One region of the Streptomyces sp. NPDC058697 genome, then DNA from elsewhere that is predicted to be linked to it. Evidence: predicted binding sites of a transcription regulator. Region 1 holds the regulator's gene; the other holds the start of a gene.
What was found. Region 1 encodes HspR, which represses chaperone genes until heat shock. Its sites were predicted from a motif close to TTGAGNNNNNNNNNCTCAA; they were not measured.
Positions count from the first base shown of each region.

Region 1 (5,619 bases):
TCACCTCGGCGAGCAGGACCTTCCCCGAGGAACCCGCGGCCTCGGCGCAGCGGCGCAGGATCGCCGTGGCCCGCTCGTCGGACCAGTCGGCGAGGATCGCGGACAGCAGGTAGACGTCACCGCCCGCGGGCAAGGGATCGAAGAAGCTGCTCACCATGACCTCGGCCCGGTCACCGAGACCGGCGGCGGCGAATCTGCGGCGGGCGACGTCGGCCACGTTCCGCAGGTCGACCAATGTGCCGCGCAGGTGGGGTTGTTGACGCAGCAGCTCCCTGAGGATGGCGCCGGTGTGGCCTCCCACGTCAACGACTCGTTCGGACCGGGTCCAGTCGTAACTCTCGAGGATCAGTTCGGCGCCCCAGCCGAGTTGCGGGCCGCTGTCGCCCTGTTCCAGCGCCTCGACGAAGGCGGGGTCCTCGTTGACGCTCTCCCAGTAGCCGCGCCCGAAGACGGTGGCATGCGCGGGCTCACCCGTGCGCACCGTGTGCAGGATGTTCACGAGGGCCAGGTGGGACCGACCGTGGAGGCCGTCCATCGTCAAGTGGCTTCGCAGGCTTGCCGGATGGTCCGCGCGCAGCCGCTCACCGGACTCGGTGACGGCGTACACGCCGCCGTCGTCCCGCCGCAGCACTCCCCTCGCCACGAGGTGGCGCAGGAGCAGGTCCAGCAGGTCCGGGCGGGTTCCGGTGAGTTCTGCCAGCTTCACCACATCGGTGCCCCCGGCACCGAGATGGTCCGCTATGCGGAGGGTGGCCGCGGCACGGATCGCGGCGGGCGTCAGGAGGTCCGCCATCTCCAGCAGATCTCCGCGGTCCGGTTGGTGCGCCATCGGTCGGTTCCCATCTGGTGTGCGGATGAACGAGGTTGATCGGGCGGAAGGTGAAGAGGGGGAGAGGGGAAGACCGCCGGGCGGCCGACCGCGGGTACGGGGGATGGTCCGCGGCCGGCCGACCGGCGAGCCACGATCAGCAGCCGCCGCTGATCGTCCTGGCCGAGAACTGGCTGGCGACGAAGCTGGCGGTGGCGCTGGCGATGCAGGCGGGCGAAGTGGCGGGCGCCTCGGCGACGGCCGTCACATTCAGCTCACGGACATCGCTGTAGGCCTCATAACCGGCCATCAGCTCCATGATCGCGGTGGTCTTCTCCATGAGATCTCCCTCTCTTCGTGCGCTCCTCGCGGAGCACCACCGGCACTCACCGGCAGACTTGAGAGCCGACGATCAGCAGGTCAGCTCGTACGTGGCACCACTGACCGCACTCGCCGACGCGGCACACCAGGTGGAACTGGCAACACTGGCCGCACAGACCGGAGTCGTCGCCGGAGCATCGGCCGCCGCCGAAATGTTCAACTCGTCGACATCCGCGTAGGCGTCGTAATGCGAGACGAGCTCCATAATGGCCATGGACTTGTCCATCGATTTCTCCTTTTCTCGATATTCGATTCCCGTGCCGTGCCGTCGACTCAGGCAGACGCGAGGTTTGATTCCGGCGAGCCCTCGGGCGCCGCCGGAAGTTCAGGGGAGGCGCTGTTCCGCGCCGGATCGGCGGGATCGATTCCCGCCTCGGCGAACCGGGCTCCGACCGTCTGCTCCACGGGCGTTCCGTCCGCCGCGCTGTCGAGCAGGGCACGGGCCAGGGCAGTGGCCCGGTGCTGTCCGAAGCTCAGGCCGGACATGCCGGGGCGGTCGTCCTCGGGTTCCCGGGCCACGGCGATACCGCGGGCCACCGGCTCGGCGAAGACCGAGGTCTCCCGCCCGATGCCGGGCACCCCTCGCAGTGCTTCGGCCAGCTCGGGCACCCGCTGCCACGACTCCTGCCCCAGGTAGACCACCAGGGCGTCCCGCCGGGGATACAGAGCCTTGGCCGAGAGGATCTTCGAGCGATACGCGATCCCACGCTCCTCAAGATGACCGAGGGTCCTCGCCCAGACCGGAGCGGCGTCCTCCCAGCGCGCTATGTGGACGTAGACGCGCAGAAGTTCACGGTGCGGGTTGCGCGGCAGCGAGCCGTCCACCACGAAGAACCCGGGTGACAGAGCGGGCCGACGCGCGGGCACGTCGAGTGTCACCACCTGGCCCGCGGTGAGCGGGCCGTCTTCCCCGATGCTCTCTGCCGGCACCCACACCCGCACCCCGTCCCACTCGACCAGGGCGCGCGCCGCCGTGCCCCCGCTCTCGGCCGGAGGAACATGCACCCGCGCACGGGCGGTGCTCCGCTCGTGCGGCACCGCCGCGCCGAGGACACGTTCGAACGCCTCGTCGCGCAGGCGGAAGGACAGCGCCCCCTTCGCCACGAACTGGCCCGCGTGCAGGATGTCGTACAACGCCTCGGCCAGCAGCCGGCGCATCTCCCGTGGGCTGTCCGCCTCGATCTCCCGGTCGTCGACCCACGCGCGGGAGCGGTCGGGGGCGACACTCACCCGGCCGAGGGCGTCCCGCAGCCTTGGCGGCAGTGGGCCGGGCGCGGCTTCGACGAGACCCTCACTCATGCGGCTTCCTCACGTTCCTCGAATCCGAGCGTGGTCACGAACCTCTCTGGGCTGACCAGTGCCGCCCTGCCGATGCCGGCGGCTGCCCGCTCGATGCCGGAGAGCCTGGACGTCCTCGACGCGCCGGCCATCAAACGGTCCAGCAGATGCCAGCCGGCGTAGGCGGTGGCCCGGGTGGCAAGCGCGGCGTCCATCCCCGGCCGCACCTGCCGGTAGCCGTGCCAGAAGCCGCGCACGAGCGGCAGCAGGCGCTGCATCTTCTGCACGCCGCGGCTGAGCACCGCCTCGTGTGTCAACTCAACGTCCAGGAACACCGAGTCGCCCCGCGTGGTGACGATGTCGAGAACCGAACGGTGCAACCACTCCCCGGCGAACGCGCCGACGTCACGGGCTGGGTCCGCCAGTCGGAACTCCTCCCAGTCCGTCACCAGGAAGTCGTCGCCCGTGACCAGGAACTGGTCGACGCGCACATCGCAGTGGGACGGCACCCGGGGTGCTTCCCGCTCCCGGGCCCGCAGCTCCCCGATGGCCTTGACCAGCACCTCGTCGGTCTGCATCAGCCGCCACCCCTGCAGTTCCGCGAAGCTCAGGGACTCGAACACCGGTAGCGGAAGCCCCTGCAGAAAGCTCAGCGGAGGATGCGGCGGCGGGGACTGGTCGAGTTCCTCGAAGTCGGGGACCGGCGCCTCGTGCAGCAGCCCGATCGCCCTGCCGACGTTCTCGGCGAGTTCCGGGCCGAAGCTCTCGTCGATCATCAACTCCGCGCCGCTGCGCGCGCCTTCGACATAGTCGTACGCCACCAGCCCCGCCGACTCGTCACCGCCGAGGAACGCCGGACCGCGCAGCGCGGCCGTCGGCAGCCCTTCGGCGAAGCGTTCGAAGGAGAGCAACCGGCGCATCCGGGCCCTGACGTCCGCTTCGGGCCCGATCAGGTGCTTGACGAAGACCTTCCGCCCACCGGTGGTGGCGCCGGCCCAGGAGTCGTTACGGCCGACCGGCGCCGTCAGGGAGTCCCTGACGAAGGCCCCGGTCCCCAGCTCGACGAGGAGCGCGTCCACCGACGGGACCTCGTCCAGATCTCGCGGCTTGAACGTCGCCGCACTGCTCTTCCCCACAAGCCCTCACAGAATTCGGAGAGTTGACTCGACAGACCACTGGCTCGAAAGAGCTACTGGCATCAAATAGCGAGTCGCTGCCGGCAAATGGCATCCCGCTGCCGATGAATGGATTTCTACTGCCAGCCATTGACCTGCACGGGGAGCAGCGGAAGAACGTTCTCCTGGATCGCGGAGAGCAGATGTGCGACTGCGTCGGAAGGACGCTCACCAACAGCTGCGGCGGAATGGACGCCAGGCGTGTTCCGCTCTTCCGCAAAGGCACTTCCGGACATCATCGGCGAACCGGCGATCAACAGCGCTGCTCCGGCTGCGAATACAACGCGGACACCGGTCTTGGAAACGACTGAATGGAAATTCCTGTTCACTGCTCCCCCTAAAATTCCCTCTGCCCAAGACTTTGTCAGCGTCCAGGCACGCACTCCACAGAAAACGCTGTCATTTTCATGCAGGCGGTGGTCAGCTTGATGCAGCCGCCCGGTCGGTGGGAGCCGGAAAACGTGGAGGGGCCCGGAGGTTCGGGTGAACCTCCGGGCCCCTTCTACGGGCTGCGCGTGCGGGCGTCAGTCGGGCGGTGTCAGTCCGACTGCTGTCGCTTCGGGCGCCACACCACCAGCGCGCTCGTCTGCTGGACCTCCTGGTACGGGACCAGGTCGCGGCGGTACGAGGCGTGGACGGCGGCCTCGCGCTGCTGCATCGCGGCCGCCGCGCCGTCCAGGGCCGCTTCCATCTCCGCGACGCGGGACTGGAGCGCGGCGACCTGGTTCTCCAGTTCGATGATGCGCTTGATGCCGGCGAGGTTGATGCCCTCGTCCTGCGACAACTGCTGGACGGTGCGCAGCAGTTCGATGTCACGGGCCGAGTAGCGGCGGCCGCGCCCGGCCGTGCGGTCGGGGGAGACCAGGCCGAGGCGGTCGTACTGGCGCAGGGTCTGCGGGTGCAGGCCGGAGAGCTGGGCGGCCACCGAGATGACGTACACCGGTGTTTCTTCCGTCAGCTCATATGCGGAATAAGAACTCTGTCGACGGCGTCCGGTTGCGTCCATGGTGTCCTCATGCTCCCTTCGCGGCCTGGAACAGCTCCGCCCGCGGGTCCTCGTCCGCGGTGGCCTCGCGATACGCCTCAAGCGCGTCACGAGCCTTCCCCGTCACGTCCGTGGGGACACTCACCTCGACGGTGACCAACAGGTCCCCGCGGGTGCCGTCCTTGCGGACCGCGCCCTTGCCACGGGCGCGCATCGTACGGCCGTTGGGTGTGCCCGGGGGCAGCTTCAGGGTGACCGGGGGTCCCCCGAGCGTGGGCACGCGGACCTCGCCGCCGAGCGCCGCCTCCGTGAAGGTGACGGGGACGGTGACGGTGAGGTTGTCGCCCTTGCGGCCGAAGACCGGATGGGCGTCCACATGCACGGTGACGTACAGATCGCCCGCCGGCCCGCCCCGCTCGCCCGGTGCGCCCTTGCCGCGGAGCCGGATGCGCTGGCTGTCCGACACCCCGGCCGGGATACGGACCTGCATGGTGCGGGACGACTTGGCGCGCCCCGAGCCGTTGCAGACCAGGCACGCGTGCTCCGCGATCAGGCCGCGGCCCTTGCAGTCGGGGCACGGGTCGGTCAGCGAGAAGCCGCCGCCCGAGCCCCGCGCGACCTGGCCGGTGCCGACGCAGGTCGGGCACACGCGCGGTGTGCCGTTCTTGTCGCCGGTGCCCGAACAGGCCTTGCAGGGGGACTGCGAGGTCATGCGGAGGGGAACGGTCGCCCCGTCCACGGCCTCGGTGAAGCTGAGCGTGACCTCGGTGTCGATGTCCTGGCCGCGCCGCGGCTGCGTACGCGTGCCGGTGGTGGCGCCACCGCGGTTGAACAGCCCGCCGAACACGTCACCGATACCGCCGCCGAAGCCGCCGGCGCCGCCCTGGCCGCCCGCTCCGCCCTGACCGGGGCCGCCTCCGAAGAGGTCGCCCAGGTCGAAGTTGAAGTTGCCGCCTCCGGCGCCGGGCCCCGGCCTGAACCCGCCGTTGCCG
Region 1 covers NZ_JBHXSU010000014.1:27,817-33,435, forward strand. Annotated here, with positions in the region: gene ACFWXQ_RS29010 (methyltransferase) at 1-829, opposite strand, end outside; gene ACFWXQ_RS29015 (LxmA leader domain family RiPP) at 966-1,148, opposite strand; gene ACFWXQ_RS29020 (LxmA leader domain family RiPP) at 1,221-1,415, opposite strand; gene ACFWXQ_RS29025 (T3SS effector HopA1 family protein) at 1,463-2,488, opposite strand; gene lxmK (class V lanthionine synthetase subunit LxmK) at 2,485-3,603, opposite strand; gene ACFWXQ_RS29035 (hypothetical protein) at 3,720-3,971, opposite strand; gene ACFWXQ_RS29040 (heat shock protein transcriptional repressor HspR) at 4,181-4,648, opposite strand; gene dnaJ (molecular chaperone DnaJ) at 4,656-5,619, opposite strand, start outside.

Region 2 (5,619 bases), on a different contig from region 1:
AGCCGAGCTCCGGACGGGGAACCGCGTCCGGACCGTCCGGCACCACGAGCGCCCGTCGGGAGTCGTCTCCCGGCGGGCGCTTCGCCGCGTGCCGGGATTCGCCGCCCGCGGGGGCGCTTCGCCGTGTGCCGGGATTCCTCTGCCTGGCGGGGCGCTTCGGCGTGCGAGGAGAGCCGAGCGGGTGTCGAGGAGTGTTGAGGGACGTTGAGGGGCGTTGAGAGAGCGGGGGGCGTGAAGGCGCACGTGTGAGCCAATGGCGCACTTCTTGGCTGAACAGTTGAGCTGAGGAGCCCTCGGGGGGATGGAAACCCTACGAAGTTGGGTAAAAACGCTGTGGCGGACGCGCCGTTCATGATTCCCTCGTAATCGCCGACGCAGACCCCGGAACATCCTTCTGACCTGGCCGCCCGGGCCCAATTCCCGCCCGGCGCCGACCGGGGTGCGACGGACCGACTCACCGTCACCCTTCACAGACACCAACCCCACCCTTTTGCGTGCAGCGGAGCCGACCCATGCTCACGACCCTCAACACCGCCTACACCGACACGCGTGCGGCCGATCTCGCCTGGGCCCTCGGTCGCGAACCGCTGCCCGCGCTCGCCACGCTCGATCTCGAACTCTCGGGTTCGAAGCTCCAGTTGAGACTGCTCGGGGCGTCCCACCAGGTGCTATTGGAGGAGGAGCGGGGCAGTTGTTCGGAGACGGTCGCCTGCATTCCGGGCAGCAGCACGCCGTTGCCGCTCGGCGTCGCCAAGCGGGTGGGCGACTGGGAGTACGAGTTCGCCGCGCGGGTGGAGACGTTGTCGCGGGGCTCGTTCGCGGGGCGCGCGCAGGAGTTGCTCGCGCTGGTGGCCGACCATCCGAACGGTCTGGCGGGGGTCTTCCCCGGCAGCCCGCACGCCTTCACGGCGATGCTCGCCCAGCGGCACGAGGGGCAAGTGCACTGGCGCACGTGGCATGCGTATCCGCAGGACGGGCAGCTGGTGGCCACCCGCACGCGGGTTGGCGTACGGGTGGCTGCGCCGGCGTGACGTGAGGGGTGGGTGGGGTTCGGTTGTGCGGGTGCGGGCCCGGTGGGGGCTTGTCGCGCAGTTCCCCGCGCCCCTGAAGACGAAAGGCAGGGGCTGCGCCCCCGCGCTTTCGTCTTCAGGGGGCGGTAGCCCTTGCTGTTAAGGGGCGCGGGGAACTGCGCGATCAGCCCCCACCGGGCCGCAGACGAAACCAGGCCGCAACCCCCCTACAGCTCCTTGCCGGAGGCAGCCGGCGTCGGGCCGACGATCAGGCCGTCACCGAACGCGTCGACGCGAACCGTGTCGCCGTCGTTGACCTCGCCGGAGAGGATCTCCTTGGCGAGCCGGTCACCGATGGCGGTCTGGACGAGCCGCCGCAACGGCCGCGCCCCGTACGCCGGGTCGTTGCCCTCGTCGGCGAGCCAGGCCAGCGCCGCGTCGGTGACCTCCAGGGTCAGCCGCCGCTCGGCCAGCCGCTTCGCGAGCCGGTCGACCTGGAGCCTGGCGATCCGCTCAAGCTCCGTCTTGTTCAGCGCGGAGAAGACCACCAGATCGTCGAGCCGGTTCAGGAACTCCGGCTTGAAGGAGGCCCGTACGACTTCGAGAACCTGCTGCTTCTTCTCCTCCTCGGACGTCAGCGGCTCGACCAGGTACTGACTGCCGAGGTTCGAGGTGAGGACCAGGATGGTGTTGCGGAAGTCGACCGTCCGCCCCTGGCCGTCCGTCAGGCGCCCGTCGTCCAGCACCTGGAGCAGGATGTCGAAGACCTCCGGGTGCGCCTTCTCCACCTCGTCGAGGAGCACCACGCTGTACGGGCGGCGGCGGACCGCCTCGGTCAGCTGGCCGCCCTCCTCGTAGCCGATGTAACCGGGCGGCGCGCCGACCAGCCGAGCCACGCTGTGCTTCTCGCCGTACTCCGACATGTCGATGCGGATCATGGCCCGCTCGTCGTCGAAGAGGAAGTCCGCGAGGGCCTTGGCGAGTTCGGTCTTGCCGACACCGGTGGGGCCGAGGAAGAGGAACGAGCCGGTCGGGCGGTCCGGGTCGGCGATGCCCGCGCGGGTGCGGCGTACGGCGTCCGAGACGGCCTGGACCGCCTCCGTCTGACCGATCAGCCTGCGGCCCAACTCCTCCTCCATGCGCAGGAGTTTCTGGGTCTCGCCCTCCAGGAGGCGTCCGGCGGGGATGCCGGTCCAGGCGCCGACCACGTCCGCGATGTCGTCCGGGCCGACCTCCTCCTTGACCATCGTGCCCTTCGCGGCCTCCTCCTCGGCCTCCGAGGCTTCCTCCAAGTCCCTTTCCAGGGTGGGGATCTCGCCGTACAGCAGCTTGGAGGCGGTGTCGAAGTCGCCGTCGCGCTGGGCCCGTTCGGCCTGGCCGCGCAGTTCGTCGAGCTTCTCCTTCAGCTCACCGACGCGGTTGAGGGACTGCTTCTCCTTCTCCCAGCGAGCGGTGAGGCCGCGCAGCTCCTCCTCCTTGTCGGCGAGGTCGCGGCGCAGCTTCTCAAGGCGCTGCTTGGAGGCGGGGTCGGTCTCCTTGTCGAGCGCGAGCTCCTCCATGCGCAACCGGTCGACGGCGCGCTGGAGTTCGTCGATCTCGACGGGGGAGGAGTCGATCTCCATGCGCAGCCGGGACGCGGACTCGTCGACGAGGTCGATGGCCTTGTCGGGCAGGAAGCGGGAGGTGATGTACCGGTCGGAGAGCGTGGCGGCGGCGACGAGCGCGCTGTCCGCGATCACGACCTTGTGGTGTGCCTCGTACCGTCCCTTGAGTCCGCGCAGGATCGCGATGGTGTCCTCGACGGTCGGCTCGGCGACCAGCACCTGCTGGAAGCGGCGCTCCAGGGCGGGGTCCTTCTCGATCCGCTCGCGATACTCGTCGAGGGTGGTCGCGCCGACCATACGCAGCTCGCCACGTGCCAGCATCGGCTTCAGCATGTTGCCGGCGTCCATGGAGGAGTCGCCGCCGGCGCCCGCGCCCACGACGGTGTGCAGCTCGTCGATGAACGTGATGATCTGGCCGTCGGAGTCCTTGATCTCGGCCAGGACGGTCTTCAGGCGCTCCTCGAACTCACCGCGGTACTTGGCGCCGGCCACCATCGCGCCCAGGTCGAGCGAGACGAGCCGCTTGTTCTTGAGCGACTCCGGGACGTCACCCTTCACGATCCGCTGGGCGAGCCCCTCGACGACGGCGGTCTTGCCGACGCCGGGCTCGCCGATGAGGACGGGGTTGTTCTTGGTGCGGCGGCTGAGCACCTGCACGACGCGGCGGATTTCCTGGTCCCGTCCGATGACGGGGTCGAGCTTGCCCTCACGCGCGGCCGCGGTGAAGTCCGTACCGAACTTTTCGAGTGCCTTGTACTGGCCCTCGGGATCCGGGGTGGTCACCCGGCGCCCTCCCCTGCTCTTCTGAAAGGCCTCAAGCAGCTTTTTCGCACTGGCCCCCTGCTGGGAGAGTACGTCCCCGCTCTGGCCGCCCTTCGCCGCGATCCCGATGAGCAGGTGCTCGGTGGAGAGGTATTCGTCGCCCAGTTCCTTGGCGCGCTCGGCGGCGTCGGCGATGACGGCGAGCAGCTCGCGGTTGGGCTGCGGCGGGGCGACGGTGGAGCCCGTCACGCTGGGCAACGCGCTCAGTACGCGCTCCGCGCCGGTGCGCACGCCGGCCTGGTCGGCCTCGACGGCGGCCAGCAGGTCGGTGATGTTCTCGTTCTCCTGCCCCTCAAGGAGCGCGAGGAGCAGATGTGCGGGGGTGAGATCGGCGTGACCCCCGGTCACGGCCCGGTTGCTGGCCGCGTTGATCGCGTCCCGGCTCCTGTTGGTCAGCTCGGCGTCCACGTGTCCGTTCTCCTCCTCGTGCTCCAGGTTGGCTGACCCAACCAACGTACACAAAGTTGAGTCTATTCCACTCAAGAAGATGCGGGCGAGGGGCAGCGGCTAAGTTCCGGTCCATGGCCTCGTACCCCGTGAACCCGCGCGATCCCGACGACTCGTACCTCGGTTTCTGGCGGGAACGTCACCTGTGCACCCTGACCACCCTCCGTCCCGACGGCACGCCGCATGTGGTGCCCGTCGGGGTTACATACGATCCGGAGGCCGGTCTCGCTCGGGTGATCGCGAACAAGTCCAGCACGAAGGTGCGGAACGTGCAGGCCGGCGGGCCCGACGGCATCCCCGTCGCGGTCTGCCAGGTGGACGGACGGCGGTGGGCGACGCTGGAGGGGCGCGCGACGGTTTCCATGGACCCCGAGCGGGTCGCGGAGGCGGAACGCCGGTACGCCGAGCGCTACGGCCGGACCCCGTCCCCCAACCCATCCAGGGCGGTCGTCGAGATCACCCTGACGTCGGCGCTGGGGCACGGCTGACGGGAAACCGGTGCGAGGTGCGCGCACAGCGGGACACCAGTCGCGTACCAGGCTGGTTTCAGCCCTTGTGGAAACCGGTCGATGACCTGAAATATGCCTGGAAACTGCAGCGGCGTCACCGTGTTCAGGTCACGGTGACGCCGCTGCGGGGGGAAGCGCCTGAGCGATTTACAACGACGGGGGAATCGCGTCAGGCACTGCGGGGGGTGGCTGAGATGGCTCGTACGTCCGGGGCTTCCGGCTCGACCAGCCGGTGGTCGCGCTGGTCGAGGTTCACAAAGATCATTCCGTACCGAATGGCGCACCGTACCGGCTGCGGCGCCCCCCGAGGCCGTCGCAGACACCGGTACGCCCGTACTTCGTCGTCCTCGTCCCGGGTCACCACGACCGGCTCCCCGAACACCGTCACCATCAATGAGTCACCGCTGTGGGGGACAGCGGTGGCCAGATCGATGAAGTGCCAGCCGGAGCGGTACGCGGTGGCCATTTCTCGGCGGAAGGAACGGTCGTCGGGAGGGGTGGTCATGCTTCTGCGTCCGCGGGGCTGCTCGTCCAACCGCTGTCCGGCGGAACCTCCGCCGCCCCGGCCAGTACCTTGGTCCAGCCACTGTCCGCCGGCGCCGCCTCAGCATCGGTCCAACCGCTGTCCGGTGGGACCGACTGCTCGGCGTGCACAACGTCGAGGCCCGAGCCCCCCGACGTGCCGAAGGCCACAGCGACAGAGAAGACTGCGGCAAGCACTGAACCAAGCAATCTCGCTCGCATAGTCGGCTTCGTCCTCACTTGATGGAATCTTCTCCCCCGTCGTCACAAGACGATGGCTCATTCAGGCACGTCAATGCCACAGGAGCGATGCATCATGTTCCTGCATGTTCAGGACCCTGGGGGGTGGAGATTTGCCTACAAATAACTCACAACCGACACATCCCCATGCTGTCACGACGTTGTGTGACGAAGGAGCGCGCCTTTACGCCAGCGCATTGCACTCCGGGCGCATCACCCGGGTCGAGGTGGAGGCGGCTCCCTGTCTCCTGGAGTTCGCACTGCTCCACCCCGATCCGGACGACGAGAAGTGGCTGCGCCCAGTTCCCCCGTCCGTCGCGCTCGCACAACGTCTTCACCCCCTGGAACGCGAGATCCAGGAGCGGCGGCGGCAGGCGATCGAGCTGACCGATTCCTTCGATCCGTTCATCGCGATCAGCACGCAGGGGCAGACGAGCATCCACGCGATCACCGTCCTGGAGGGAT
Region 2 covers NZ_JBHXSU010000048.1:31,926-37,544, forward strand. Annotated here, with positions in the region: gene ACFWXQ_RS46640 (DUF2617 family protein) at 513-1,031, shown strand; gene clpB (ATP-dependent chaperone ClpB) at 1,238-3,844, opposite strand; gene ACFWXQ_RS46650 (pyridoxamine 5'-phosphate oxidase family protein) at 3,958-4,371, shown strand; gene ACFWXQ_RS46655 (hypothetical protein) at 4,562-4,897, opposite strand; gene ACFWXQ_RS46660 (helix-turn-helix transcriptional regulator) at 5,241-5,619, shown strand, end outside.
Region 2: clpB (ATP-dependent chaperone ClpB) is a predicted target of HspR. The motif match lies at 3,901-3,919, and genes of this name have one in related genera.